Regions from separate parts of the Streptomyces sp. NPDC006339 genome, predicted to be linked through region 2. Evidence: riboswitches for the same ligand, from Rfam matches in the RefSeq annotation. Region 2 holds a riboswitch; each other region holds the start of a gene.
What was found. A riboswitch is a leader RNA that binds a small molecule or an ion and turns the genes downstream of it on or off. The one in region 2 is predicted to bind cyclic di-AMP.
Positions count from the first base shown of each region.

Region 1 (9,588 bases), on a different contig from region 2:
GCGGCTTCCGGGTCACCACCAATTCGACCTTCTTCAACACCGACACCCCGCAGACGATCATCGAGGTGCTCAACTTCCTCAACGACGACCTCAAGGTCGACGAAATGATGATCTCGCCCGCCTACGCCTACGAGAAGGCCCCCGACCAGGAGCACTTCCTCGGCGTCGAACAGACCAGGGAACTCTTCAAGAAGGCATTCGCGGGCGGAAACCGGCGCCGCTGGCGGCTCAACCACTCGCCGCTCTTCCTCGACTTCCTCGAAGGAAAGGCCGATTTCCCCTGCACCGCCTGGGCGATCCCCAACTACTCCCTCTTCGGGTGGCAGCGCCCCTGCTATCTGATGAGCGACGGCTACGTCCCCACGTACCGCGAACTCATCGAGGAGACGGACTGGGACAAGTACGGACGCGGCAAGGACCCGCGCTGCGCCAACTGCATGGCGCACTGCGGCTACGAGCCCACCGCCGTCCTCGCCACCATGGGCTCGCTCAAGGAGTCGCTGCGCGCGGTCCGCGAGACCGTCGCCGGGGACAAGGCGTGAGGGCGGACGGACGATGAGCGGCGGGTTCGACCTGAGGGCGCTGCTCGCCGAGCGCGGCGGCGAGCGCTACGAGCTGCACGCCCGGCACCTCAACCACCAGCTCCCGCGCATGCTGCACACCCTCGGCTTCGACAAGGTGTACGAGCGGGCCGAGGGCGCGCACTTCTGGGACGCCGACGGCGCCGACTACCTGGACATGCTCGCCGGCTTCGGCGTCATGGGCCTCGGCCGCCACCACCCCGTGGTCCGCAAGGCGCTGCACGACGTCCTCGACGCCCAGCTCGCCGACCTGACCCGGTTCGACTGCCAGCCGCTGCCCGGCCTGCTCGCCGAGAAGCTGCTCACCCACAGCCCCCACCTGGACCGGGTGTTCTTCGGCAACAGCGGCACCGAGGCCGTGGAAACCGCCCTCAAGTTCGCCCGGTACGCCACCGGCCGGACCAGGGTCGTCTACTGCGCGCACGCCTTCCACGGCCTGACCACGGGCTCGCTGTCCGTCAACGGGGAGAAGGGCTTCCGGGACGGCTTCGCCCCGCTGCTGCCCGACACCGCGATCGAGCTCGGCGACCTCGACGCCCTGGAGCGGGAACTGGCCCGGGGCGACGTGGCCGCCTTCGTCGTCGAGCCCATCCAGGGCAAGGGCGTCCACGAGGCACCGCCCGGCTTCCTGCGCGCCGCCCAGGAGCTCCTCCACCGGCACGGCGCGCTGCTGATCGCCGACGAGGTGCAGACCGGCCTCGGCCGGACCGGCGACTTCTACGCGTACCAGCACGAGGACGGCGTCGAACCGGACCTGGTCTGCGTCGCCAAGGCGCTCTCCGGCGGCTATGTGCCGGTCGGCGCCACCCTCGGCAAGGACTGGATCTTCAAGAAGGTCTACTCGTCGATGGACCGGGTGCTCGTCCACTCGGCCAGCTTCGGCTCGAACGCGCAGGCAATGGCGGCCGGGCTGGCCGTGCTCTCGGTGATGGAGTCCGAGGGCACGGTGGCGCACGTCCGCCGGATCGGCGACCTGCTGGCCGGCCGGCTGCGGGAGCTGGTCCCGCGCTACGAGCTGCTGCACGAGATCCGCGGCCGCGGACTGATGATCGGCATCGAGTTCGGCCGGCCGTCCTCGCTGGGCCTGCGCAGCCGCTGGACGATGCTCCAGGCCGCCCGCAAGGGACTCTTCGCGCAGATGGTCGTGGTGCCGCTGCTCCAGCGCCACCGCATCCTGACCCAGGTGTCGGGCGACCATCTGGAGGTCATCAAGCTGATCCCGCCGCTGATCATCGACGAGGCGGACGTGGACCGCTTCGTGACCGCCTTCACGGCGGTCATGGACGACGCCCACGGTGGTGGCGGTCTGATGTGGGACTTCGGGAAGACGCTGGTCAAGCAGGCCGTCGCCCAGCGCTAGCGCCCCCTGAGGTGCGGCCCGGGCGCGCAGGGTTTTGCCTCTGAGGCAAGAAAGTTGCCTCAGAGGCATGATCCTGGCGCAATGGACCCATGGACCACGTCCCCGGGGACAGCGCCCCGGACCCCGACGCCCGCGCCGCCCCCGACGCGCTGCCCGACGTCGCCCCGAGGCTGCGGGAGCTGCGCCGCCGCCGCGGGCTGACCCTGGAGGCCGCCGCCCGGCGGGCCGGTCTCTCGCCGGCCCACCTGTCCCGCCTGGAGACGGGGAACCGGCAGCCCTCGCTGCCGATGCTGCTCGCCCTGGCCCGTATCTACGGTACGACGGTGTCCGAGCTGCTGGGCGAGGCCCCGCCCGAGCGCGATCCGGTCGTCCGCGGCGGGCGCTCCGAACCGGTCGAGGCCGACGGCTGGGTCTACCGCCAGGCCGGCGGCGCCGGACGCGCGATGCAGTGCCTGCGCGTGCACGTGCCCCACGCCACCCGCGCGGACCTCGTGCGGGTCCATCCCGGCGAGGAGTGGATCCACGTCCTGGAGGGCCGGGTGCGGCTCGCGCTCGGCGAGGCGGTCCACGTCCTCGACCCCGGGGACAGCGCGCACTTCGACTCGCTCACCCCGCACCGGATCGGCGCCGCCACCCGAGCGGGGGCCGAGCTGCTGTTCGTCCACACCCTGATGCAGAGCCCCGCCGCCGAGCTGTGCCTCGGCGACGGCACTCCGCACCGCCGCTGACACCCCGAAAGGTACCGCTATGCCCGAGAAGTCCGTACCGGTCACCGGCGAGGAGCGCGGCGCCGGAAAGTTCCCCAAGGGGCTGGTGCTCCGCCTCTTCGCCTATCTGGTGGCGGGGCACCTCTTCGCCGGCTTCCTCTATCTGCTCTTCATGCTGGGCGGCCAGAACCAGTAGCCGCGCTCACGACCCGTCGAGCAGCCGCTCGCGGAGCAGCTCCCGGGTCTCCGGGGTGAGCCGCAGCCCCTCGGTCAGGTAGGCGTCCACCGATCCCCAGGTCGCGTCGATCGTCTCGAAGGCGGCCCGCAGATACTCCGCCCGCGCGTCGAACAGCGGGCTCAGCAGCTCCATCACCTCCGGCGACATGCCGTCCGGGGCGGTGGAGCTGCGCTGCACCTTGTAGCGGCGGTGCGGCGCGTTCGACTTGAGGTAGTCCTCCTCGATCGCGTCGCGCTCGACGCCGACGGCCAGCAGCGAGACCGCGATCGACAGCCCGGCCCGGTCCTTGCCCGCGGCGCAGTGCATCAGCGCGGGCACGCTGTCCGAGGCCATCTCGTGCAGGATCCGGCTGTGCTCGGCGGTCCGCTCGACCATCATCTTCCGGTACGAAGCGGACATCCGGGCCGCGGCCTTGCCGTCGCCGAGCAGTTCGCGCAACTGCGCCAGGTCGCCGGAGCGGACGAGCGCCCAGAACTCCTTGCCGTCGGCCGGGTCGCTCAGGGGTATGTTCACGTTCCGCACGCCCGGGAGCTCGACGTCCGGCCCCTCCACGCGCCGGTCGGCCTCGTTGCGGAAGTCGAAGACCGTGTGCAGGCCCAGGCCGGCGAGGAAGGCGGCGTCCTCGGCGGTGGCGTGCGCCAGGTGGCCGCTGCGGAAGAGCCGTCCGGGGCGCACGGTCCGGCCGTCCACGGTCGGCAGTCCGCCCACATCGCGGAAGTTGCGTACGCCGGTGAGCTCGGGCTCGGTCGTCGCTTGCGTCACGGTTGCTCCTGGTCTCGAGATCGGTTCCCGGGGCAATCATCCAGGTCAGGAACCCCCTGCGCACCCCCTCGGGCAGGAATGGGTGTTCTGTCCGAATTGAGGGTTTAGATATAACGCGCCCTGATTGCAGGGGAGATGAGGAACCGGGCGTGAGCAGCGTCATAGAGGTGACGGACCGTTGCTGATCGTCTTTTCCAAATTCCCTTCTGGAAAGGGAAATCGAGGGCCCGTCATCGACGGAGGGTGACCGGAATTCCGGGCGGATTTCGGGGAATCACGGGCCTGGCGAAAACGGTGGCTTGTTCCCGCCGACCCCCCTCGTCTAGCGTCGCGCTCAATCCGGACGGACCGCCGAATCCTGCCACCGCCCGGAATCCGCACCCACCCGTAGAAGGCAGGAGCGGGGGACCCAGGTACAACGCCGATCCCTCGACGAAGGACGGCTCGGGGTGAAGCCGCGCGACCACGCGGCCGGACATCTCCAGTCCGAACCCGACAGCTCACCTCGCAGGCGACGGAGAGGAATTCGCCATGCCCGCCAAGGGTAAGCACCGCCGTCCCAAGGCCAACCCGATCACCCGCGGGTTCGTGGCCGCCGGCGCCGGAGGCGCCGTCGTGGCCCTCCCGCTCATCGGCGCGACCGGCGCGCACGCCGCCGAGAAGGCCGCCCCGGCCGCCGCCCCGCAGCAGGCCGTCGCCGCCGCGACCCCCGCCCAGGCCCCGGCCGCGGCGACCGCAGGCAAGAAGGCCGCCCCCACGACGTACACCGTCGTGCGCGGCGACTACCTGTCCAAGATCGCCGCCGAGCACCGCCTCGCCGGCGGCTGGCAGAAGCTCTACCGCGACAACCGCCAGGTGGTCGGCGACGACCCCTCGCTCATCCTTCCCGGCATGGAGCTGACCCTCGGCGCCAAGTCCACCGCCAAGGCCCCGGCCGCCGCGCCCAAGGCTCCCGCCAAGGCCGCGCCCAAGCCCAAGAGCGCGGCGAAGTCCTCCGGCGACCAGCAGCGCGCCTCGCGCGCCAGCGAGCGCTCCTCGGACACGGGCTCCTCCGCCTCGGCGTCCACGTCGGCCTCCTCGTCCTCCTCTTCGTCGTCGGCCTCCTCGTCCTCCTCCGGCTGGGTCGCCCCCGTCGGCGGCGGCGTCTCCACCCCGTACCGCGCCTCCGGCTCGATGTGGTCCTCCGGCTACCACACCGGCGTCGACTTCATCGCCTCCTCCGGCACCACCGTCCGCGCCGTCGGCGCCGGCACCGTCCACTCCGCCGGCTGGAGCGGCGCCTACGGCAACGAGGTCGTCATCCGGCACGCCGACGGCACCTACTCGCAGTACGCCCACCTCTCCTCGCTGTCCGTCTCCGCCGGCCAGTCCGTGAGCGGCGGCCAGCAGATCGGCCTCTCCGGCTCGACCGGCAACTCCTCCGGCCCGCACCTGCACTTCGAGATCCGCACCGGTCCGGGCTACGGCTCCGACATCGACCCGCTGGCCTACCTCCGCCAGCACGGCGTGGGCATCTGACGCCCCGTTCGACACCACGTCCGACACGACGTCCGCCAGGGCCCGGCACACCACGTGCCGGGCCCCTGGCGTATTCCGGCTTGGGACAATCTTTATCGGTGGCATATGTCACCCTGCGTCAACCCCTCCTTACGGTCGCGTAGGTCACACCCGGAGGGGAATGATGTGCTCCCGTGGCAGACGATTCGACATCAAGAGACATGAACGCATTCGGGTCGTACGCGGCGATCGGTGACAGCTTCACCGAGGGCGTCGGAGACCCCGGGCCCGACGGGACCTTCGTCGGCTGGGCGGACCGGTTCGCGGTCCTCCTCGCCGACCGACTGCCGGAGCACGATGCCTTCCGCTACGCCAACCTGGCGGTACGGGGACGCCTTCTCGACCAGATCGTCGTGGAACAGGTCCCGCGGGCGAAGGAACTCGCCCCGGACCTCGTGACCTTCTGCGCCGGCGGCAACGACATCATCCGCCCCGGCACCGACCCCGACGACGTCGCCGAGCGCTTCGAGCGCGCCGTCGCCGACCTGACGTCCGCCGTCGGCACCGTCATGGTGACGACCGGCTTCGACACCCGCGACGTGCCCCTCCTCAAGCACCTGCGCGGGAAGATCGCCACGTACAACGGGCACGTCCGCGCCATCGCCGACCGCTACGGCTGCCCCGTCCTCGACCTGTGGTCGCTCAGGTCGGTCCAGGACCGCCGCGCCTGGGACGAGGACCGGCTCCACCTGTCGCCCGAGGGCCACACCCGGGTCGCGATGCGCGCCGCCCAGGTGCTCGGCCTGCCCGTGCCGGCCGATCCGGAGCAGCCCTGGCCGCCGCTGCCGGTGCGCGGCACGCTGGAGGTCCGCAAGGACGACATCCACTGGGCGAAGGAGTACCTGGTCCCCTGGATCGGGCGGCGCCTGCGCGGCGAGAGCTCCGGCGACCACGTGGCGGCCAAGCGCCCGGACCTTCTGCCGCTGTAACCGCGTCTTGTGGGGTGCCGGGCCCGGTGGGGTGCCGGCCGGTGCGGGCGGGTGCGGGCGGGGACCGGCGGGTGCGTCGCCGGTCCCTGGTACGGAGAGGTGAAGGATCGGCCCGCCCAGGAGTGGCGCGGGGGCGCGGCGGGCGGCGGCTGGTGGGATGTGCGCGCCGGGCAACGGCACCCGCCATGGCGACCGTCATGGCGACCTCCGCCGAAAGGACCGCCCATGACGTCCCGTCATCCCGCCGGAGCCGCCGGGAACCTCCGCGAAACCCCCGCCGGAGCCGCCGGGAACCTCCGCGAAACCCCCGCCGGAGCTCCCGGCGACCGCCCCGCCCACTGCTTCGGCACGCCCCTCGCCGCGCGTTCCGCACGGGCGTTCGCCGTCGGCGCCGTCCTCGGCGGGCTGTTCCTCGGGGCCGCCGCCCCCGCCCTCGCCGCCGCCCCCGGCGGCGCCGCGCGGCCCGCCGCCGTACGGCAGACCACGCCGGCCACCGTCACGGTCAACGGCAGCGGCCGGGCCGCCACCGCGCCCGACCTGGCCGTGGTCTCGATCGGCGTCGAGGTGACCCGCACGACCGCCAAGGAGGCGATGGCGGCCCAGAGCAAGGCCGCCGAGTCGCTGCTCGCCGTGCTGCGGGAGCAGGGCGTCGCCGACCGCGACATCCGCACCGAGAGCCTGTCCCTGTCACCGGTCTACGCCCAGAGCGGCGGCGGAGAGAGCAAGGTGACCGGCTACCAGGCCGGCCAGGGCTTCGCCGTGAAGGTCCGCGACCTCGACAGGACCGGACAGATCGTCGGCGCCGTCAACGAGGCCGTCGGGGACACCGGCCGGGTCAACGGCGTCGTGTTCGACGTGGCCGACCCCACCGCGCTGCGCTCCAGGGCCCGCGAGGCCGCCTACCGCGACGCCTACGACAAGGCCGCCCAGCACGCCCGGCTGAGCGGGCACCGGCTGGGGCGGCTGGTCTCCCTCACGGAGGGCGAGAGCGTGCGCCCCGCCACCGGAGTCGTCCCGAGCGCGTCCGCCGACGGCGGCGAGGGCGTGCCGCTCGCACCGGGCGAGATCGAGGAGCACGTCACGGTCACCGCGGTCTACGAGCTGCTCTGACCCCGCGGTCCCCGTGCCCGCCCGGCGCGGGCCACCGACGGCAGCCCGAGCTCCCGGGCGAGCGCCGCGTCCGCCCACTCCAGCATCGTGGCCCGGGGGAGGGCGCCGGGGTACGAGGTCATCTGGACGGCGAGGCCGTCCAGGAACGCGGTGAGCCGCCAGGCCGCGGCGGAGGGGTCGGCGCACGCGAACTCGCCGGCCGCCACGCCCTCCGCGATCACCGAGGCCAGTTCCGCCTTCCAGGCCCGGTCCAGCGCGCCGGCGACCTCGCGCAGCGCCGGTTCGCGCAGCGCCGCCGCCCAGCTCTCGATCCACAGCCGCCAGCCCTTGGCCTGACCGGTCGGGGCGTACCAGCGGACCGCCGCGCGCAGCCGCCGCACCGCGGTGGTCCGCCGCCCGAGCAGGGTGCGCAGCCGGACCAGATCCTCCTCGGCCGCGTACGCGAAGGCCGCCGCGACAAGCTGTTCCTTCGTCGCGAAGTGGTAGAGGACCAGCGCGTTGCTCACCCCGAGCTCGGCGGCCACGTCGGCGATCCGCAGGGCCGTGGCGCCCCGGGCCTCGATCTGGGCGACGGCGGCCCGCAGCAGCGCCTCCCGCCGCTCCGCCACGCTCAACCGCTCTCTCGCCACGCTCCGACCCTACACAGCACATGACAAGGGCATGATCAGCCCGCGCCCGCCCGCGCCCGCCCGCGTCGCCGGCCCGCCCCGTGCCGGCCCGCCCCCGCCCGCGCCGGGCCCCCGGTCCGACCCGACCCGCGCCCGTGCGCGCGGGCCGCACATAATGAAGGGACCCTCGACCGCAGGAGGTCCTGTGACCGGCACCGGCTCCGACCCCACGCTGCGGGCACGGCTGCGCGCGCTGCGCCCCGCGTCCTTCGGCGCCGACCCCGCGGGGGAGCGCCTGGAGCGCATCCGCCGCTCGCCGAACTACGCCGACGGCGTCTTCCGGAACCCCGAGTCGGCCCGGCACCGGCCGTCCGGTTCGACCGTCGAGTTCGCGAAGATCTACTTCGAGAAGGAGGCGCGGGCGCGCCGGGCCCCCACCGGCACGATCCCGGTCCACCCGACCACCCTCGCCGACCTGGCCAAGCCGCCGGCCACCGGTCTGCGCGTCACCTGGATGGGGCACTCCAGCGTGCTCGCCGAGATCGACGGCCACCGGGTGCTCTTCGACCCCGTCTGGGGCGACCGCTGCTCGCCCTTCGCCTTCGCGGGACCCAAGCGCCTCCACCCCGTGCCCGTACCGCTGGCCGCCCTCGGGCCGGTCGACGTGGTGGTGATCTCCCACGACCACTACGACCACCTCGACCTGCCGACGATCAAGGCACTGGCCGGCACCGGCACCCTCTTCGCGGTCCCGCTCGGGGTCGGCGCCCACCTGGAGCGCTGGGGCGTGCCCGCTTCGAAGCTGCGCGAGCTCGACTGGAACGAGTCCGCGGAGGTCGGCGAGCTGCGGCTGACCGCGACCCCCGCCCGCCACTTCTGCGGCCGGGGACTGCGCAACCAGCAGCACACCCTGTGGGCCTCCTGGGTCGTCGAGGGCCCCGAGCACCGGATCTACCACAGCGGCGACACCGGCTACTTCTCCGGCTTCCGCGAGATCGGCGCCGCCCACGGCCCCTTCGACGCCACCATGATCCAGATCGGCGCCTATTCCGAGTACTGGCCGGACATCCACATGACCCCCGCCGAGGGCCTGCGCGCCCACCTGGACCTCCAGGGCGGCCACCCGCACGGCGTGCTGCTCCCCATCCACTGGGGCACCTTCAACCTCGCCCCGCACCCGTGGGCGGAGCCGGGGGAGTGGACGAAGGACGCGGCCGAGGAGGCCGGGCAGGCGGTGGCGTTCCCGCGTCCCGGCGAGCCGTTCGAGCCCGCCGGGAAGCTGCCCGAGGCCGCCTGGTGGCGTGGGGTCTCCCGGCCCGTCGCCCGCCCGTGGCGGCGGCCGGAGCAGGCGGGGGCCGCCGGTGGGACCGAGCGGCGTGATCTCGACCTGGCGGGTGATCGCTGACGTCCGAAGGGGACGGTCGCGGCCGTCCCCTTCAGGGCCTGCACCCGAGGAGCATGCCCGTCGGAGGCTCGCCGTACGTGACGCCCGAGAGGTCGTAGACCTCGGAGGCGGGCTCCTGGCACCAGACGGTGTTGCGTCTGCCGCTGAGCCGGACCGTGTCTGCCTTTTGCACCCAGACCGAGTTCCGCTCCCCGTAGATGTACAGCCCGTCGCAGGACCCGGTCAGGGTCAGGCTGACCTCGTCGGCGTGGATCTCCACCGCCCCTCCGCGGCAGTGGTGGGTGCGCTCGCCACCGTCGGCGTCGATCCGCAGCTCCGCCGGAGCCGGTGA
Region 1 is NZ_JBEXQW010000006.1:44,950-54,537, reverse strand. Features, by position in the region: gene hpnH (adenosyl-hopene transferase HpnH) at 1-542, shown strand, start outside; gene ABZ135_RS06445 (aspartate aminotransferase family protein) at 556-1,941, shown strand; gene ABZ135_RS06440 (XRE family transcriptional regulator) at 2,031-2,669, shown strand; gene ABZ135_RS06435 (DUF6126 family protein) at 2,689-2,844, shown strand; gene ABZ135_RS06430 (tyrosine-protein phosphatase) at 2,851-3,648, opposite strand; cyclic di-AMP (ydaO/yuaA leader) riboswitch at 4,004-4,175, shown strand; gene ABZ135_RS06425 (LysM peptidoglycan-binding domain-containing M23 family metallopeptidase) at 4,180-5,166, shown strand; gene ABZ135_RS06420 (SGNH/GDSL hydrolase family protein) at 5,367-6,134, shown strand; gene ABZ135_RS06415 (SIMPL domain-containing protein) at 6,360-7,244, shown strand; gene ABZ135_RS06410 (TetR/AcrR family transcriptional regulator) at 7,229-7,873, opposite strand; gene ABZ135_RS06405 (MBL fold metallo-hydrolase) at 8,058-9,257, shown strand; gene ABZ135_RS06400 (NACHT domain-containing protein) at 9,289-9,588, opposite strand, start outside.
Region 1: linked by a shared signal. The riboswitch ahead of ABZ135_RS06425 (LysM peptidoglycan-binding domain-containing M23 family metallopeptidase) and the one ahead of ABZ135_RS36785 (LysM peptidoglycan-binding domain-containing protein) in region 2 are both predicted to bind cyclic di-AMP.

Region 2 (9,588 bases):
GGGCAGCCGGGGGTTCGGCCGCACGTCCCAGAACGGCATCGCCGGATCGAGCATCGCCTCGGTGGCCGCGACGGCCTCGGCCCGCCGGTCCCACTCCGCGAGCGACTCCGCGTACGGCGGTGGCCCCAGACACGGGAAGCGCTGACGGATCGCGGTCCGCCAGCTCGCGTACCCGGTGTCGACGCCCTCGTGGTACGGCGAGTTGGCGCTCAGCGCGATCAGGGCCGGCAGCACCGGCCTGAGGTGATTGCCCACCAACACCGCGGACTCCCGGTCCGGGCAGTGCACGTGCACGTGCTGGGCGCAGACCGCGAAGTCCCGCATCATCGAGCGGTATTGCGCGAGCCCGGCCCGGTAGCGCGGATGGTCGCCCACCGCGTCCGGGGCGGCCCGGCCGAGGACGGGCGTGCCGGAGGCGCACAGGCGCAGCCCCTCGGCGCGCGCGGCCCGGACGGCGGCGCGCCGCACCGCCCCTAGCTCCGCGCGTAGCTCGGCCACGGTCGTGCAGGGACGGGTGCGCGCCTCGATCTGGTAGCGGGTGAACTCGCCGGTAAGCACGTCGGCGGAGCCGTCCTGCGTCCTGGCTCGCGCGAGCACGCGCCCGGCGGCGTCGGCGATCCGCCCGGAGCCGGGGTCCACGAGGAAGTACTCCTCCTCGACGCCGAAGGTCGGGAGCTCGGGCATCGCCCGCCCGGCGTCGCCTCCACCGTCCATGCTCACGCTCGCACCCCCATCCGTACGTCCGCATCCGCATCCGCATGCGTGTCCGTGCCCGAGTCCGTGTTCACCCCCGTGCCCATGCCCACGGGGGCCGGAGGCATGCCCTGGCGCTCTCGGGGGAGACGCGGAAGGACAGACCGAGCCGGCCCGACACGAGGAGACGGTCATGAGTGATCCGCAGAGCCGCGCGCAGCGACACGGCGGGAGGAGCGTGGCCACCCCGAAGGACCTCGCCGAACTGAAGGCCCGGCAGGCCCACCAGGACGAGGGCAAGCAGCCGGGCGCCGAGCGCCACGACGACCGCCGGGACGGGGGCGGACGCGCGGAGAAGGGCGTCGCCCCGGACGGGGGCATCCCCACCGGCCATCGCCCCGACGAGCCCTGACCACCCCGGTCGACCCCGCACCACCGAGTGCGCCTCACCCCCTCGCCGCGGCGGCGGCGAGGGGGTGAGCCGTTGCATTACGGGCGCGTCGCCGCGTTCGGCGGAAGGCTCCCTTCCGAGACCCGGACGACACACGGGGGTGCACGACGAATCGCCGCCCGCGCGTGCGGGGCGCGCGTCGAGCCTCAGCCGTCGCGCCTCAGCCGTCCCGGGTCAGTACCCGGAACGTCTCCAGGGACGGATCGGCGGCGTCCGGGATCAGCAGGCCGTGCGCGATGCCGGTGCGCAGGTAGTCCACCACCTCGGCGTTGATCACCTCACCCGGCGTCACCACGGGGACGCCCGGAGGGTAGGGGCTGATCGTCTCGGCCGAGATCCGGCCGACCGCGTCCTTCGCCGCCACGTGCTCCACCGGCCCGAAGAACGCGTCCCGAGGCCGCCGGGCCTGCTCCAGCTCCAGCGCCGGGGGCTCGGGGAGCCGCACCGCCGGCCGCGGTGCGAGCGGACCGGTCCGGTCGGCCTCGACCAGTGCCTGCAGCGCGTCCACCAGGACGCGTTCGGTCGTGTCGTCGTCGGCATGGGTGATCGACATGCTGATACGGCAGGAGTCGGAGCCGCCCACGTCGACATGGCGCTCCTCGCGAAGCCACTCCGCCGCCTGCATGCCGCTGATGCCGAGACCCCGTACATCGATCACGATCTTGAGCGGGTCGAAGTCGGCCGCGAGCCCGGCATCCACCACCTCCCCGCCCATCGGCGCGAGCCCCGGCAGACCCGCCGCCGCCTTCCGCACCCGGTCCGCCCGCCGCAGCGCACCGTCGAGGAGCTCCCGCCCGTGCTCGACCATCTGCCGCCGCCAGCCGTCGAGCGTCGCGTACACGAGCGAGGAGGCGCTCGTCGTGCCGAGCAGGTCCTCGCGCTGCTTGAGGACCTCGGGCGACACCCGGTCGTGCTGGAGGTGGAAGACCGAGCTCTGCTCGATCGCCCCGCCCATCTTGTGCACGCTCGTGACCACCAGATCGGCGCCCGCGTCGATGCCCCACACCGGCAGTTCGGGGTGGAAGGGCAGATGGGCGCCCCACGCCTCGTCGACGATCAGCGGCACACCGGCGGCATGACAGACCTCGGCCACGCCTCGCACGTCGGCGCAGGTCCCCCAGTCGGTGGGCGTGATGAGCAGCATGCCCTTGGCGTCCGGGTGCTCCTGGAGGCGCGCCCGTACGTCGTCCGGCTCGGGAGGATGGGCCAGGTGCCGTTCCGCGTCGAACTTCGGGTGGACCCAGATGGGTTCGACCCCGTTCACGATGACGGCCGCGATCACCGACTTGTGCGCGTTGCGCGACAGCAGCAGCTTCTCGCCGGGGCCCGCGACGGCCAGCATCGCGGTCTTGACGGACAGCGAGCTTCCGCAGGTGGAGAAGAAGGCCCGCTCCGCGCCGACCGCGTCGGCCATCAGCTCCTGCGCCTGATCCAGCACGCCCTGCGACTCGCGCCGGTCGTCCAGGCCGTTGAGCAGCAGCACGTCCGAGCGGAAGACCTCTTCCCCGACGACCTCGGTGACCCGGGGGTCGGCGCCCCGGCCCTGCTTGTGCCCCGGGGGCCCGTAGACGATGTCGCCCCGCCGTCGGAAGTCCTCCAGCGCTTCCAGCACCGGTGCACGCGAGTGGTCCATGGCTCCTCCGGGATCGTCCTGCCGTTCTGATGGGTCTCACTGATCGCGCCGTACGGGCGCGTGGCACGCCTGCCCCGGGACGTTTCCGGCGAAACGGGGCGTCTCGGTGGCATGAAACGGGCCGCCGTGGGCAGCGGCGCCCTGCGATCCGGAGGACCGGCCTCCCACGACCGAGGAAGGCGTCATGAACAACAGTCCGTCGACCCCGTCAGCCCCGTCGGCCCCCTCGACCCCGGCGAGCCTGACTCCGAGGACCGCCGTCGTCACGGGTGCCGATTCCGGCATCGGCCGGGCCACGGCGGTTCGTCTCGCCGCGTCCGGCATGGATGTCGGCCTCACCTGGCACCGGGACCGGCGCGGCGCGGAGGAGACCGCCGAAGAGGTACGCGCGCAGGGGCGCGAGGCGTACATCGAGCACCTGGACCTGACGCTGCTGCCGGAGGCCGCCGAGGTCGTCGACGTGCTCGCCGAACGGCTCGGCGGCATCGACGTCCTCGTGAACAACGCGGGCACCGGCACGTCCACGCCGTTCCTGGAACTCGACCACGGCACCGTCCGGGAGGTCCTCGACGTGGACCTGGTCGGTCCGCTGCTGTGCGCGCAGCGCGCCGCCCGGCGCATGGTCCGCCAGGGGCGTGGCGGCCGCATCGTGAACGTGACGTCGGTGCACGAGCACCAGCCGCGGGTCGGCGCGGCACCGTACTGCGCGGCGAAGGGCGGCCTCGGCCTCCTGACCCAGGTCATGGCCCTGGAGCTGGCCGAACACGGCATCACGGTCAACGCGGTCGCCCCGGGCGAGATCGCGACACCCATGACCGGGCAGGAGGACACCGACGTGACCACCGAGTCCCGCCCGGGTGTCCCGCTGGGCCGTCCGGGTGACGCCCGCGAGGTCGCGGCGGTCGTCGCGTTCCTCGCCGGACCGGACGCCTCGTACGTCACCGGCGCGTCCTGGGCCGTCGACGGCGGCATGCTGCGGATGGGGCCGATGGCCGGTTCGCACCTCGGGGACGACGCCTGGCGTCGCGTATGACAGTCGCCAGTCGACGGCCGAGGGTCGGGGCCCGAGGGTCGAGGGCCGAGGGGGTCGGCCGGGGGCGCGGCGGCGGATCGCCCGAGGGCGCCGGGGGCCTGCGAGCGGCGGTGCCCTCGCACGCGTATCGCCCCCGGGGCCGGGTAGCCGGTCCCATGGGGACACCGGCTGCCCGGCAGCAGGAGGAGACATGACCCAGTCCGTACGCGATGTCATGACCGGCCATCCCGTCACCGTCGGCGTCCTCACCTCCGTCGCGGAGGCGGCGCGCGTCATGCGCGACGCCGACATCGGGGACGTCCTGGTCGTCGACGGCGACCGGCTGCGCGGCATCGTGACCGACCGCGACCTCGTCGTCCGCGCCCTCGCGGAGGGCAAGGACCCGTCGGACACGACGGTCCGGTCGGTGTGCAGCGACCGCCCCGTCACGGTAGGGCCCGACGAAGGCGTCGACCGTGCCGTGGGCCTCATGCGCGAGCACGCCCTGCGGCGCCTGCCCGTCACCGAGGAGGGCCGGGTCGTCGGCATCGTCACCCTTGGCGACCTCGCCATCGAGAAGGACCCCACGTCGGCGCTCGCGGACATCTCGTCCGCCGAGGCCACCCCATGAGCGCTCGGGCCGGGTACCCCGGCCGGACCCGCCCGTACCGAGGAGGCGAGGCACCGTGACGCACACCCTGCCCACGGCACATCCGACGACGGGGCCGCCCACCCAGCCCTTCCCCCGCGACCCGACCGATCCGCACCCCGCCCCGCCGACCCGACCCTTCCCGCCCGACCCGGAGGCCCCGCGTCCGGCACCGCCGCCGGCCCCCAGGCCCGAACCGCCGGCACCGGACCGGAGCAGGAGGGCGCGGCCATGAACGACACCGGCGCACGCAGTGCCCGTCCGATCATGGGCAGTCGGGCGGTCATGGGCGGCCGGGGCCGTGGCGGCCTGGCCGACCCGCTGTTCCGCTCCGTCGGCGGGCCAAGGGTGGCTCACGCCTCGTGCCCGGTCCTCGTCGTCCGTCCGGAGGTCGCCTCGTGAACGCGCCCACGTCCTTCATCGTCCTCGCCGACGGCCACCTCCTGGTCCCCGCCGACCAGATGACCGGGCTGCTGCGCCAGGTCGCCGCGGGCTGGCTGCAGGCCACCGACCAGGGCTACGAGGACCACGACCCCGCGACGGTCCTGTCCCTGGCGACCGGACTCATGGAGATCGCCGACCAGATCGACGCCGAGTGCATCGGGCTGATGCCGATGACCGACGGGGACGAGGAGGGGACCGGTGAGGCGCTCGGAGCGGCGTACGCCGGCCCGGATGCCGCCCCGGATGACGGCCCCGACCCCGGCTCTGACGAGCCCGCCGCCGACAGCGGCCCGGACGGACCGGACGCGGAGGAAACGGGCGGGGACCCGGGCGACGAGGGCGGCCCGTCGTAGGTCGTGGGCGCAGTGGGCGGAGTGGGCGGAGTCGGCGCAGCCCGCGCGGGCGCGCGTCACGCGGGGCGGACCGCGACCAGGACGCCGATCTTGTCGATACGGTGCTCCGGGTTGCCCTGCGCGTCCCGCCAGAAGTTTCCGGCCGCGTCGTCCTCCGGCGTCGCGCAGGTGGAGAGCGTGATCATCGCGCGGGTGGGCTTCTCGCCGGGCGAACCGGGGACGGCGGCGCGCTGCTCGGCGAGCGAGCGGGCCGAGCGGAAGGACGTCGTACGGGTCTCGGTGATCCGGTACTCGTACACCTCGCGGCCCGCCGTCACGAACACCCGGTCGCCCACCTCGACGGCCGGCAGGTCGCGCAGCGGCCCGCCCGCCGAGAGGCGGTGCGCCGTCACCTGGTAGTTGCCGGTGTCCCCCGGACCCACGCCGCCCCGCTTCCCGTACGGGCTCGCGGCGACGCCCCGGTCCTGGATGCGGGTGCCGGCGCGGTCGTCGGTCTTCCCCTCGTACGGCACGACCCGCAGGTCCCGTACGCCGATCGACGGGATGTCCAGGTCGGCGGGCCGTGGCCGGGCGGCAGGTGCCGGGGCGGGCGTGGGGGTCGGGGTGGGAGAGGGCGGGGTCGTGGGCGCGGCCCGCGGTGGGGGAGCAGGGGCGGCTGTCGTCTCGGCGGCGCCCCGGTCGGGGGCGGGGGCACAGCCGAGGAGCACGGCGACGACCGTGGCGACGACGGCCGCGAGGGTCGCGACGACCCGGCGGGCCCTGCGGGAACGGGCGCGCGAACGGTCCATGGTCATCCGCCGGGGCCCCGGGACGGCGCCGTGCCGTCCGAGGACCTTCCGACATCTCCCACGCTACGCGCTGCCGCCGCCGTGAGCGCGGGCTGACCGCGCGGGCAAATCGGACGATGTCGGCTTATTCATCTGCAATACCGGAATGGCGAGCGGAATCCCGCAAGGGCTGTATTTCACCACTGAAAGGACGACGTGATGAGCCGGGTGATCTGAATCACGGGAGGAGCGGTGCGCGCGGGCCTGGCGGGACGTCAAGTGCGCGGCTGTGGAAAAGGATTGGGAAACCGCTGGCGAGAGGTCGGAATGATCCTTTTCTTCGGCCACCGAGATCTATTTGCTTTGATTAATTCCCGTCTTGTTCTCGTCCTTCTTCTTCGCATACGGTCACGCGTCAACCGGACGGAAACGCCGAGTCCTGCCACCGTCCGGCATCGCACCCACGACCCTTCCCGGCAGGAGCGGGGGACCCAGGTTCTCCGCCGTGTCCGATCCTTCGGCCACGGCTCGGGGTGAAGCCGCGCCCGCCGCGGCCGGGCATCTCCTGCCCGAACCCGACAGCTCACCTCGCAGGCGAAGGAGAGGAACTCGCCATGCGTGGACACGGGAAGCACCGCCGTCCCAAGAACACCCCGCTCGCCCGTGGCATCGCCGCCGCCGGCCTCACGGGCAGTGCCGCACTCGCCCTCCCGCTCGCCGGAGCGACCGGCGCGGGAGCGGTCACGCCGCAGGGAACGCCTTCCGTCGCAGTCGAAAAGGTCGCGACCGTTCACGTGGTCGCGAAAACCGGGCCGGTGAAGTATTCCGTCGTCCGCGGCGACTCGCTTTCCAAGATCGCTCACGCGTATGCGGTGCGGGGCGGCTGGAAGAAGCTCTACCAGGACAACCGGGCCGCCGTCGGCGGCAATCCGAGCCTCATCCGGCCCGGCCTGAAGCTCACCGTCGACGCGACGTCCGCGCCGCGCGCCGAGTCCCCGCGCAAGCAGGCCAAGACGACCAGGACCAAGGCCGCCCCGGCCCAGCGCACGGCCGCGAAGAGCTCCTCCAGCCAGGGCGCCGCGGCCGCCCGCCCCGCCTCGGCCGTCCAGGCGGCGGCCCCGGCGAAGTCCGCCTCCTACGCGAACAACCTCGACGGCTGGATCCGCGAGTCCCTCGACGTCATGGCCCGCAACGGCATTCCCGGCACCTACGACGGCATCTACCGCAACATCATGCGGGAGTCCTCCGGCAACCCGCTGGCCATCAACAACTGGGACTCCAACGCCGCCGCCGGCACCCCCTCCAAGGGCCTGCTCCAGGTCATCGACCCCACCTTCCGCGCCTACCACGTGGCGGGCATGCCCTTCGACCCGTACGACCCCGTCGCCAACATCACCGCCGCCTGCAACTACGCGGCCGACCGCTACGGCTCCATCGACAACGTCTTCGGCGCCTACTGAGCCGAGCGTCCGACGCGACGGGCCGCGCCCGCCTCCTGGCGGGCGCGGCCCGTCGCGTCGGCGCGACTGCCTCACCGGCGGGCCAGGCGGCCGGCCTTCCACCACGCCACGAGCCAGGCCGTCTCCTTCGCCGCGTCCATGAGATAGGCGGGGCTGATCCGCCCGCGGGGTACGTAGACGAGGTCCACGAGCAGGAAGGTGAGGGCGGTTCCCACGCCCGTACGCCGGGCGTCGCGCATGCCCTCGGGGGTGTTCGCCGCGCGCAGCATCCCGATCCCGGCGGCGGCCAGCAGGCCGGCCGAGGTCTTCTGGAGCCAGTCGTCCGTCTTGCGGCCGTAGACCCGCTCGAAGGTCCTCAGCGACACCAGCGGCCAGAGGCCGCCGACGAGGTTGAAGAGCCCCTGGCCGCGGGCCACCGCGACAGGTGTCACCATGACGGCCTCCCGGTCAGCCGCGACGCAGCGCGTCCTTGGCCCGGTCGAGCATCGCCGCGAACGGGCCGACGGTCCACTGGGCGGCCGTCGAGCCGGCGGTCCTGGGGTGCGGATGGGTGGGGGCCATGCGCTCGACCGCGCGCAGCCGGCGCCCCATGGAACGGCGGTCGTCGATGTCGCACTCCGCGCGGATGCTCGGGAACTCCTCCTGCTCCTCGTGCCGCGCGTGGTCCTCCACGGCGCTCTGGAAGGCCCTGAGCCGGGCGTCGAACTCGGCGCTGTGGACGTCGAGCCCCTCCAGCTCGGCCAGTTCCTTGTTGGCCTGGGACTCCTCCTCGTTGCGCGCCTCGGCCTCTTCCTTGCCGGCCACCCGCTTGGCGACGGGCCGCAGGATCATCTCCTCGGCACTCTCGTGTACGGCGAGCAGCGCGCGCAGCTCGTCGAAGCACTGCTGCTTGGCGTCGCCCTCCGAGTCGAGCGTCTCGGCGAAGAGCTGCCGGATCCGGTCGTGCTGCTCCAGCAGTTGCTCCAGGATGTCGTCCTCGGGCTCGACCGTGCGGGGCGAACCGCTCGTCATGCTCATGACCCCTCCTTCGGAGTGGCGTTCGGTGCGAGACGACCACCGGTCCAGGACGTCGCCGCCCGGAGTCCGTGTGTCGTCCTTGACTCCGCGTCTAGCCGATTGCCGTGCGGTCAAACCCGGGCGTTCCGGTCTCAGGCGTCGGCCCGCGGCTTCCGCGCGGACCCGCCGGCCAGGCCCGCACGCACCAGGGCGGCCGCCAGCCTGGCCAGTTCCTCCGGTGGCACGAGGCGGGCGAGACCGGCCGGAGTGCGGGGCAGTCCGAGGGACTCCGCGGCGGCGAGTGAACGCCGGTCGAAGAACGGCCGCAGCTCCGGCCACACGGCCTGCGCCTCGCGGCAGAAGATGTCGGCGCCGACCGGCCCGATCCTGGGCACCTCCCGCAGCAGCGAGCGCAGCGCGTCCAGGTCCCCTCCGGCCTCCTCCCGCAGTCCGCGTAGATCGCCCCGGAAGCGGTCGAGGACCAGCTCGGCGCCCTCGCCGAGCGCCGTCGCGGTGCTCTCGTCGTACCGGACGTAGTGCGCCCGGCCGAGCGCTTCCACACGCTTTCGCCGGGCGGAGTCCGCCATGGCTCTGGGCGTGCGCAGACCGTCCGCGAACAGCTCCCGCGCTGCCGCCGTGGCCGTCCCGGCGCTGATCCGGGCGGAGCACAGGACGGTGAGGACCAGCAGTTGGTAGAGCGGGGCGGGTTTGTCGCGCAGGGTGATCCCGGCCTCGTCGGCGTAGGTGCGCCCGTGCGCGTCCAGCAGCCTGTCGATCACCTCGGAGGTACGCATGAGGCTCGCTCCTTCCGGTCCACCACGCTCATTCCGCACCCCGACGCTCCGCCCCACCCCGACGCTCCGCCCCGCTCCGACGCTCCGCCCCAGGCGCCCGCTCTCCGACGGGTTGCTGGTTCCAGCCGGCGACGACGGGAAGGCCGTGCTCCGTCGACAGGCGTCCCACGGTCGCCGTCCTCAGCAGGAAGAGCCGCCCTTCGGCGGGCGGAAGACCGAGGTAGCGGGCGGTGAGCACCCGCAGCAGATGACCGTGGGCGACCACGACGCCGTCCTGGGCCGAGCCCGCGAGCAGGGGGGCGATCCGGCGCAGCACGCGGTCGGCCCGGTGGCCCA
Region 2 is NZ_JBEXQW010000079.1:4,472-14,059, reverse strand. Features, by position in the region: gene ABZ135_RS36825 (YbdK family carboxylate-amine ligase) at 1-714, opposite strand, end outside; gene ABZ135_RS36820 (hypothetical protein) at 887-1,105, shown strand; gene ABZ135_RS36815 (ornithine decarboxylase) at 1,305-2,777, opposite strand; gene ABZ135_RS36810 (SDR family oxidoreductase) at 2,962-3,810, shown strand; gene ABZ135_RS36805 (CBS domain-containing protein) at 4,001-4,420, shown strand; gene ABZ135_RS36800 (universal stress protein) at 4,670-4,840, shown strand; gene ABZ135_RS36795 (DUF6213 family protein) at 4,837-5,235, shown strand; gene ABZ135_RS36790 (class E sortase) at 5,292-6,023, opposite strand; cyclic di-AMP (ydaO/yuaA leader) riboswitch at 6,457-6,612, shown strand; gene ABZ135_RS36785 (LysM peptidoglycan-binding domain-containing protein) at 6,617-7,462, shown strand; gene ABZ135_RS36780 (hypothetical protein) at 7,534-7,896, opposite strand; gene ABZ135_RS36775 (hemerythrin domain-containing protein) at 7,910-8,479, opposite strand; gene ABZ135_RS36770 (endonuclease) at 8,611-9,252, opposite strand; gene ABZ135_RS36765 (histidine phosphatase family protein) at 9,281-9,588, opposite strand, start outside.

Region 3 (9,588 bases), on a different contig from region 2:
GCCGCACATGCCGCTCGGTCAGCCGTACGCAGCCGATGTCGACCGAACGCGCGGCCTCCACGTGCCGGTTGCCGACCACGAACTCGGTCGAGCCGCCGCCGATGTCGACGACCAGGCGCCGGTCGTCGCCGTGCAGCTCGCCGGTGGCGCCGGTGAAGGAGAGCTCGGCCTCCTGGTCACCGGTGACGACCTCGGGCTCGACGCCCAGGATCTCCACGACCCCGTTCACGAAGTCGTCCCGGTTCTCGGCGTCGCGGGAGGCCGAGGTGGCGACGAAGCGGACCCGCTCGGCGCCGAGCTCCTCGATGACCTCGGCGTACGCGCGGCAGGCGGCGAAGGTCCGCTCCAGCGCCTCGGGCGCGAGCCGGCCGGTCCGGTCGACGCCCTGGCCGAGCCGGACGATCGTCATCCGCCGGTCGAGCTCGATCAGTTCGCCCGACCGCGGGTCCACGTCGGCGACGAGCAGGCGGATGGAGTTCGTACCGCAGTCGATTCCGGCGACCCGCGTCATTCCGAGGACTTCCCTTCGGCGGCGGTGTCGGTGCACGGCGTGACGCAGGGGCCCTTGGCCCACCACTCCGGCAGCATGGCGAGGGCCTCGTCGCCCAGCGGATTCACGCCGGGGCCGGCCGCCAGCGAGTGACCGACGAGCACGTGCAGGCACTTGACCCGGTCCGGCATGCCGCCGGCGCTCGGGAAGCCCTCCAGGACCTCGATGGCGTCCCGGCGGGCGATGTAGTCCTCGTGCGCGGCCCGGTAGGCGGCGGCGAGCTCGGGGTCGGTGCCGAGCCGGGCCTGCATCTCCTTCATGACCCCGTTGGCTTCCAGGGTGCCGATGGCGGAGGCGGCGCGCGGGCAGGTCAGGTAGTACGTGGTCGGGAACGGCGTGCCGTCGGGGAGCCGGGGCGCGGTCTCGACGACGTCCGGGTTGCCGCACGGGCAGCGGTGCGCGATGGCGCGCAGGCCGCGGGGCGGCCGGCCGAGCTGCTCCTGGAACGCGGCGACGTCCGCGTCGGTGGGCTCGGTGCGTTCGGTCTGCGGAGGGGGCGTTTCCATGTCTGCCTTGCTCGTCGGTCGGTGCGGGCGTCGGACGGGCGCCGGTCGGACGCCGTCGGGGTGCCGCTACGGGCGGTCGGCGCGGTCCACGCCGTCCCACAGGTTGTCGTACCACGGACGGTCCGTCGCGCCCTGCTCGGTGCGGGGCCGGGGCTCCGCGTCGGGGTCGTTCACGGTGAAGCCGGTCTCGCCCGGCATCACGTAGTGCAGGTGCTCGCGGGCCAGGCGGCGCACATAGGCCGGGTCCTGGAGGCGGGCCTTCTCGTCCCGCAGCTCCTCGACCCGCTCCGCCGCCTCGGCGGCCTTGCGCTCCTGCTCGGCGATCTCGCCCTGCTGGGAGACGTACTGCCGCATCGGGTAGGCGAGCGCCACCACGAGGGAGCAGACCACCAGGGCCAGGAAGGCCGCGCGGCCGGTGAGCCGGGAGCGGCGGGCCTGACGGCGGGTCTGGGAGCGGTAGACACGGGCGGCGGTCTGCTCGCCGAGCAGCCTGATCCGGGTCGCGGTCGAGAACCGGTCCCGGTCCTTCACGGCCATGTCGTGCGCCTCCCCGTGTCCCGCGCCGTGTCACGCGTCTTGTTCAAACGTACGTCCCCGCACACGGTACGGGACCGAGTGCGGGGACGTACGGAAGCCGCCGTGCGGCCGGTGTCAGACCGGAGGCCGGCCGTCGCCGGGATCGGTTCGCGGTGCTGATCGCTTCGCGGTGCCGATCAGTGCGCGGACTGATCAGTTCGCGGTGCGGAACCGCGGGAAGGCGCTGCGGCCGGCGTAGACCGCGGCGTCGTCGAGGATCTCCTCGATGCGCAGGAGCTGGTTGTACTTGGCGACGCGCTCGGAGCGGGCCGGGGCGCCGGTCTTGATCTGGCCGCAGTTGGTGGCGACGGCCAGGTCGGCGATGGTGACGTCCTCGGTCTCGCCGGAGCGGTGGGACATCATGCACTTGAAGCCGTTGCGCTGGGCGAGCTCGACGGCGTCCAGGGTCTCGGTCAGCGAGCCGATCTGGTTGACCTTGACCAGGAGGGCGTTCGCGGAGCCCTCCTCGATGCCGCGGGCGAGGCGCTCGGGGTTGGTGACGAACAGGTCGTCACCGACGAGCTGCACCTTGCTGCCGAGCTTCTCGGTGATGGCCTTCCAGCCGGCCCAGTCGTCCTCGAACAGCGGGTCCTCGATGGAGACCAGCGGGTACGCGGAGACGAGCTCCTCGTAGTACTCGGTCATCTCGGCGGCCGAGCGGGACTTGCCCTCGAACTCGTACGAGCCGTCCTTGTAGAACTCGGAGGCGGCGACGTCGAGCGCGAGCGCGATGTCCTTGCCGGGGACGTAGCCGGCCTGCTTGATGGCCTCGAGGATGAGGTCGAGGGCCTCGCGGTTGGAGCCGAGGTTCGGGGCGAAGCCGCCCTCGTCGCCGAGGCCGGTGGACAGACCCTTGTCCTTCAGGACCTTCTTGAGGGTGTGGTAGACCTCGGTGCCCCAGCGCAGGGCCTCGGAGAAGGACTCGGCGCCGATCGGCGCGATCATGAACTCCTGGATGTCCACGTTGGAGTCGGCGTGCGAGCCGCCGTTCAGGATGTTCATCATCGGAACGGGCAGCAGGTGCGCGTTCGGGCCGCCGAGGTAGCGGAAGAGCGGCAGGTCGGACGCCTCGGAGGCGGCGTGCGCGACGGCGAGGGAGACGCCGAGGATGGCGTTGGCGCCGAGCGAGGACTTGTCCGGGGTGGCGTCCAGGTCGAACATCGCCTGGTCGATCAGGCGCTGCTCGGTGGCGTCGTAACCGACCAGCTCCGGGCCGATCTGCTCGATGACGGCGAGAACGGCCTTCTCCACGCCCTTGCCCTGGTAACGGTTGGGGTCACCGTCGCGGAGCTCGAGGGCCTCGAACGCACCGGTGGAGGCACCGGACGGGACGGCAGCACGGCCGGTGCTGCCGTCGTCGAGGCCGACCTCGACCTCGACCGTGGGGTTGCCTCGGGAGTCCAGGATTTCCCGGGCTACGACGACGTCGATGGACGGCACGAGCATCTCCTTCTGGGATGTGACGCTGGTTGTGACGCATGCGGCAAGGTCTCGTTCGCCTTGCGACAAGAGCCTAACCGCCCGGGGGCCTCCGACCAGCCGGGCGCCCGCCCCCTGGGACGAAAAAGGACCCAAGGGCATGCATCCGGGGACGAAAGACCCTTACCTACTCACCGGTAGGCGGCGGAACGGGGAAACCCCGGCCCGGAGCGCACGGGGGAAGGGCGCTCCGGGCCGGGGTGGTCACCGCGGGGAGGGGCAGTCGCCCGGATTACTTCAGGTGGAGCTGCTGGCCCGGGTAGATCAGGTCGGCGTCCTGGACGATGTCCTTGTTCAGCTCGAAGAGCTTGGCCCAGCCGCCCTTGACGCCGTGCGCCTGGGCGATCTTGCTGAGCGTGTCGCCGGTGACGACCTTGTACTCGCCGTCGCCCTTCTGGACCTTCTTGCCGGTCGGGGTGGTGACGGTCTGCTTCGACTCGCTCTTCTTGGCCGTGCTCTTCGGCGCGGTCTTCGGAGCGGTGCGCTGCTCGCTGCGGGTGGTCGGCTGCTCGGCCTTCCGCTCCGGCTGCGCCTGCTCGGTGGAGCCGCCGCTGTAGGAGGCGTTGGAGAGGCCCACGCCGCAGCTCGGCCACGCGCCCTTGCCCTGGCCCGCGAGGACCTTCTCGGCGATGGCGATCTGCTGGGACTTGGATGCCTGGTCGGCGGTCGGGGCGTAGGCGGTGCCGCCGTACGCGGCCCAGGTGGAGGCCGAGAACTGCAGGCCGCCGTAGTAGCCGTTGCCGGTGTTGATGGACCAGTTGCCACCGGACTCGCACTGGGCGACGGCGTCCCACTCGGAGGCGGTGGCGGCCGAGGCGGTGGCGGCACCCATCAGCGGGGCCGCGACGGCGACACCGGCGGCACCGGCGAGCGCGATGGCGCGGGTGGCCTTGGAGGAACGACGGTGTTTGCCCTTGCCGGAAAGCAGCATGGAAATTCTCCCTCACCGACGCCTGCGAGGTGAGCTGTCGGGTTCGGGCTGTGAGTGCCCGGCCGCGTGACCAGCACGCGGCTTCACCCCAAGCCGGTCCTCGGCCGTCTGTCTCAACGGCCGGGGGCGGCACTTACCTTGGGTCCCCCGCTCCTGCCTTCGGCGCTTGCGCGACGACTGTTCCCTTCGACCGGCGGCAGGATTCGGCGTTCCGGTCGAGGGGGCCCGCGGTGGCGAGCGGTCACGACCGTAGACACAGAGCCGGGGGAAGTTCAAAGCCCATCAACCCGGAAAAATCGCCCCTACTTGCACACCGTCAGGCGGTGTTTGCGCAGGTGAGGGGCGACATGAGCAAAGTTTGCGGACGTGACACGCCCGTTCGACAAGAGAGACTCATGTCTCACTCGCACAGAACGGACATTAACCCCCGAACTACTCCGCCAGCGCGGCCGGTTCGGGCAGCAACTCCAGGCTCTGACCAGGGAGGATGAGATCCGGGTCGGACCCGACCGTCTCCTTGTTGGCGTCGTAGAGGGCGCTCCAGCCGCCGAGGAGACCGTTCTCCTGCGCAATGTCCGACAGGCTGTCACCCGGCTTGACGGTGTATTCGTCCGTCTTGTCCGACTCGGCGCCGCCCGCGCCGCCCTTCGCGCCGTCGGTCGGCGCGGCATGACGCCCGGATTCGACACCGGTGTCCGTCATGCCCGGTTCTTCTGTCGCGGCGTCACCCCGGTGCTTGCCGGTGCCGGGGGCGGTCGCGTCCGGCGCACCGGGCGCACCGGGCGCACCGGGCGTTCCCGGCAGTACGGATGTGTCCGGCGTTACGGGCGTACCGGGCGTCACGGGGGTGCCGGGGGTGCCGGGGGCGGTGGTGCCGGGGGCGGTGGGCGCGGTCGTGGAGCCGGTCGAGGGGGCCGTCGGGGGCACGGTGGGGGAGGCCGGGGCGGTGGGGCTCGTGGCCGTGGCCGAGGGGTCGGCGGTGCCGGTCCCGGCCTCGGTGCCGCTGCCCGTGGTGCCGGTGGCACCGGTGGTGCCGGTCGGCAGGCCGTCGGTGCGGTTGGACTCGGGGAGCGGCCCCGTGGGCTTCTTGGGCGTGACGCCGGGGCCCGGGTCGACGTCCGGCGCCTCGCCGTCGTTCGTCAGGCCGGCGATCGGGGCGCAGGTGGCCCACTGGGTGTCGCCGGCGGCGAGCGCCTTCTCGGCGATCGCGATCTGCTGCGCGCGGCTCGCGAGGTCCGCGCTCGGCGCGTAGGCGAGACCGCCGTGCCGCTCCCAGCTCTCCTGGGTGAACTGCAGCCCGCCGTAGAGTCCGTTGCCGAAGTTGGCGCTCCAGGCTCCGCCCGACTCGCATTCGGCGACCCGGTCCCAGGTCGCCGCGTCGGCGGCGGAGGCGGAACCGGTGGCGAGCAACGGCAGCGCCATGGCCGATCCGGTCACACCCGCGGCGACGACGAGAGCGGGGGCCTGGCGGGGTCTGCGGTGACGTCCGTTCCCGGAGCGCATACGGAGTGCCTTTCGCGTGACTGCTGAGACTGCGGGTGAACGTAGCGGCATTCGAACGGAAGTCACAAGCCGATGCAGCGCGGATCACGCGAAGATCACAGTTCTGGCGCGACGTCAGCTACGGGGCGGTGGAGACCTCCGGGGAGAATTCCACCGGAAGGGTGCGAAGGCCGCGCATGATGAGCCCGCCGCGCCAGCGCAGTTCCTCCGGCGCCACGCCAAGTCGCAGGTCCGGCAGGCGAGTCAGCAGGGTCGCGAGCGCCGTCTGCCCCTCCAGGCGGGCCAGCGGCGCCCCCAGGCAGTAGTGGATGCCGTGCCCGTACCCGAGGTGCTGGTTGTCGCGCCGCGCGAGGTCGAGCGTGTCCGGCCCGTCGAACCGCGCCGGGTCCCGGTCCGCGGCCGCCAGCACCACGAGCACCGGGTCACCGGCCGGGATCTCCTGCCCGCCGATGCTCAGCGGCTCCGTGGCGAACCGCCAGGTGGCCAGCTCCACCGGCCCGTCGTACCGCAGCAGCTCCTCCACCCCGGTCTCCAGGAGCCCGGTCTCGCCGGCCGCCAGCGAGACCTGGAGGCGCTCGCGCTGTTCGGGGTGGCACAGGAGGGTGTGGACGCCGTTGCCGATGAGGTTGACGGTGGTCTCGAACCCGGCGAAGAGAAGGATGAAGGCCATCGCCGCGGCCTCGTTCTCGGTGAGGTGCTCCCCGTGGTCGGAGGCCCTGATGAGCCCCGAGATGAGGTCGTCGCCCGGGGCGAGGCGCTTGCGGTGGATGAGCTCGGCGAGATAGCCGCGCATCTTCTTGACCGACCGCGCCACCCCGCCGCGCGGCCCGCCGCCGTGCCGGATCATCATCCCGGCCCAGTCCCGGAAGTCGTCCTGGTCCTCGCGCGGCACCCCGAGCAGGTCGCAGATCGCGTAGATCGGCAGCGGGAACGCGAACTCGTGGATGAGGTCCGCGCTCCCCCGCGCCGCGAAGCCGTCGATGAGCCGGTCCGTCAGCTCCTGCACCCGCGGCGCGAACTCCGCCACCCGCCGCGGGGTGAACGCCTTCGACACCAGCCGCCGCAGCCGGGTGTGGTCCGGCGGGTCGATGTTGAGCAGATGCGTCATCAGCTCGGCCTTGCGCTCCCCCGGGATCCCCGTCTTCCCCTTGGCGTGCGCCGGCTCGTCGTGATGTGCCGGATTCTTCGACAGCCGCTGGTCCGCCAGCGCCTGCCGCGCGTCCCCGTACCGCGTCACCAGCCACGCCTCCACCCCGCTGGGCAGGGTGGCCTTGTGCACGGGCGCGTGCTCACGCAGCCAGGCGTACGCGGGGTAGGGATCGGTGGCGAACTCCCAGGTGAAGAGCTCGGGTGCGGGGGGCGTGCTCATGCCCCGACCGTACAAGGACCGGCCACGGGGCGGCGTGGCGACCGGGGGTAGGGGCGGGGGTGACCGGGGGCGGCCGGGGGCGCGGCGGGGGAGGTTGCGGGCGCGGCGGGGGAGGTTGCGGGCGGCCGGCGCCGCCGGGGGGGACCGAGGGGCGGCCGGCTGGCGCGGCCGGCGGTGTCAGTGGCGACCGGTAGCGTCCCGTTCGCGCCGCGGACGGCTCCTTCACCCTGCGGGTCTTCCCCGGCCCGGGCAGGAGCGCGCGATCGCCGCGCGGGACCTCGCTCCCGCCCTGATCGACTTCTTCGGCGGCGCGGCGGTCTGACGAAGTACCGCTGTCCGGACGTGCCGTGACGGCCCGTGGCTTAGATTCACGGGCGTGGATGCCCAGTTGCTCAGAAGCACGTTCGCGGTCGTCGAGAGACGGGCGGAGCACGCCGTCACGTTCTTCTACTCCCATCTCTTCTGGCACAACCCGGGCGTCCGCGAGCTCTTCCCCGAGGACCTGGCGCCGCAGCGCGACCGGCTGTTCGCCGCGCTCACGCACGTGGTGACCCGCATCGAGGACCCGGGGCTGGCCGGCTATCTGGGGCGGCTGGGGCGGGACCACCGCCGGTTCCTGGCCACGCCCGCGCTCTACAGCGCGGTCGGGACCAGCCTGCTCGCCGCGTTCGCGCACACGGCGGGGGCCGCCTGGACGGTCGCGGCGGAGAAGGCGTGGACCGAGGCGTACGGGCGGGTCGCCGACCTGATGAAGGCCGGCGCCCAGGAGTCGGTGGCGGCCGGACAGCCCGCCTGGTGGGACGCCGACGTCGTCCGGCACGACCGGTACGGGGACGACCTGACCCTGCTGACGCTGCGGCCCCGGCAGCCCTACCCGTACCGGCCCGGCCAGTACGCGAGCGTCAGCACGCTCCACCTGCCGCGGGTGTGGCGCACCTACTCCCTCGCCAACGCGCCCCGCCCCGACGGCACCCTCGACCTCCACGTCAGCCGGGTCGAGGGCGGGCTGATGAGCACCGCGCTGACCTCGGCCCTTCGCGTGGGCGAGACCCTGCGGCTCAGCTCGCCGGGCGGCGCGCTGACCGCCCGTACCCCGCCGGGCAAACCCCGCACCTACATCGCGGCCGGCACCGGCTGGGCCCCGGTCCGCGCGCTCCTCGAAGAGGCGGCGGCGGACGAGCCGGAGCTGGAGGGACGGCTCTTCGTCGTGGCCCGCGCCAAGGAGTACCTGTACGGGCGGGCCGAGGCCGAGCGCCTGCGCGCCCTCCTGCCGGGGCTGCACGTCACCTACATCACCCCGGCCCCCTGCCGCCCCCGCGAGCAGGCCACCGAGCGCCTGGTCCAGGCCCTGCGGTCGACCCTCAACTGGCCGGCCCACGACGTCTACCTCGCGGGCCCGCCCGCCTTCCTCACCGAGGTCGCCGAGGAACTCGAGCACCTCGGCACCGACCCGACCCGCCTCTTCCACGACCGGCTGCCGGCCGTCGGCCCCTCCGCCCAGCGCCCCGCCAGCCGCGCGGAGTGGCTGATCCAGCCACCCCCACTCCACTGGCACGACCCGGCGGCCCGGGCACCGCGCGAGCCGTGGGCCGGGTGAGGGGACTCGGGGCCGGGGCCCCCGGTCGTCGTCGTCAGTCCTGGTCGGTCGGGGGTACGCCCTCCGCCGTGCGGATGGCGTCGCGGTAGAGCCGGCCGGCCGCTCGGAGGGCCGTCTCCGGGTCGATGCCGGCGGCCTCCGCGCGGACGGCGAGGGCGAGGAGCTCGTAACCGATGCCGTCGCCGGTGGGCGGCGGCACGTCGAGGCCGGCGGTGCGCACGCGGTTCGCGAGCTTGGCCGCGAGGGCGAGGCCGGGCTGGCCGAGCGGGATCCCGTCGGTCACGGACGCACGCTGCTTCTCGACGGCCTTGGTCCGCCGCCAGTGCTCCTTGACCTCCTCCGGCGTGGTCGCGGTCGCGTCACCGAAGACGTGCGGGTGCCGGTGGATCAGCTTCTCCACGATCGTGGCGGCCACGTCGTCGACGGAGAACGGCTCCTCGGTGTCCTCCTCGGCGATCCGCGCGTGGAAGACGACCTGGAGCAGAACGTCACCGAGCTCCTCGCGCAGCGCCTCCCGGTCGCCGTCCTCGATGGCCTCGACGAGCTCGTACGCCTCCTCGATGCCGTACTTGGCGAGCCCCTCGTGGGTCTGCCGCGAGGACCAGGGGCACTCGCGCCGGATCCGGTCCATGACCTGGACGAGATCGAGCAGCCGGGCCCCCGGCAGGTCGTACGAGCCGGGCAGCAGCTCCAGGTCGGGCATGGCGACCCGGCCGGAGCCGGCCAGCCGCGCGAGCCCGTCGGTCAGGGCCCGGTCGCCCTCGCCCGAGGGCAGCACGACGACCGTCCGGCCGCCGGCGCACGCCTCGACGAGCTCCTCGGCGGAGGGCCGCAGCAGCTCGACGGCGACCCCCGCCTCCCGCAGATACGGGAGCTGGGGGTGACCGGCGTCGGGGCACAGGACCCGGTCGGCGCCGTGCAGCGCCTGCCAGGCGGGCCAGGACAGCAGCCCGGGCGCCACCCGGTGGCTGGCGGTGAGCAGGACGATGCGGCCGGTCTCGACGGGGGCTTCGGTGTTCACCCCTCGACCTTACGTTCCTCGCGCTGACGTTCCTCGCGTCGGGCTCAGGCGACGGC
Region 3 is NZ_JBEXQW010000011.1:122,495-132,082, reverse strand. Features, by position in the region: gene ABZ135_RS11660 (Ppx/GppA phosphatase family protein) at 1-511, opposite strand, end outside; gene ABZ135_RS11655 (DUF501 domain-containing protein) at 508-1,056, opposite strand; gene ABZ135_RS11650 (septum formation initiator family protein) at 1,123-1,593, opposite strand; gene eno (phosphopyruvate hydratase) at 1,786-3,072, opposite strand; gene ABZ135_RS11640 (transglycosylase family protein) at 3,344-4,042, opposite strand; cyclic di-AMP (ydaO/yuaA leader) riboswitch at 4,047-4,217, opposite strand; gene ABZ135_RS11635 (transglycosylase family protein) at 4,475-5,545, opposite strand; gene ABZ135_RS11630 (cytochrome P450) at 5,664-6,914, opposite strand; gene ABZ135_RS11625 (globin domain-containing protein) at 7,291-8,511, shown strand; gene ABZ135_RS11620 (nucleoside triphosphate pyrophosphohydrolase) at 8,546-9,532, opposite strand; gene ABZ135_RS11615 (SurA N-terminal domain-containing protein) at 9,577-9,588, opposite strand, start outside.
Region 3: linked by a shared signal. The riboswitch ahead of ABZ135_RS11640 (transglycosylase family protein) and the one ahead of ABZ135_RS36785 (LysM peptidoglycan-binding domain-containing protein) in region 2 are both predicted to bind cyclic di-AMP.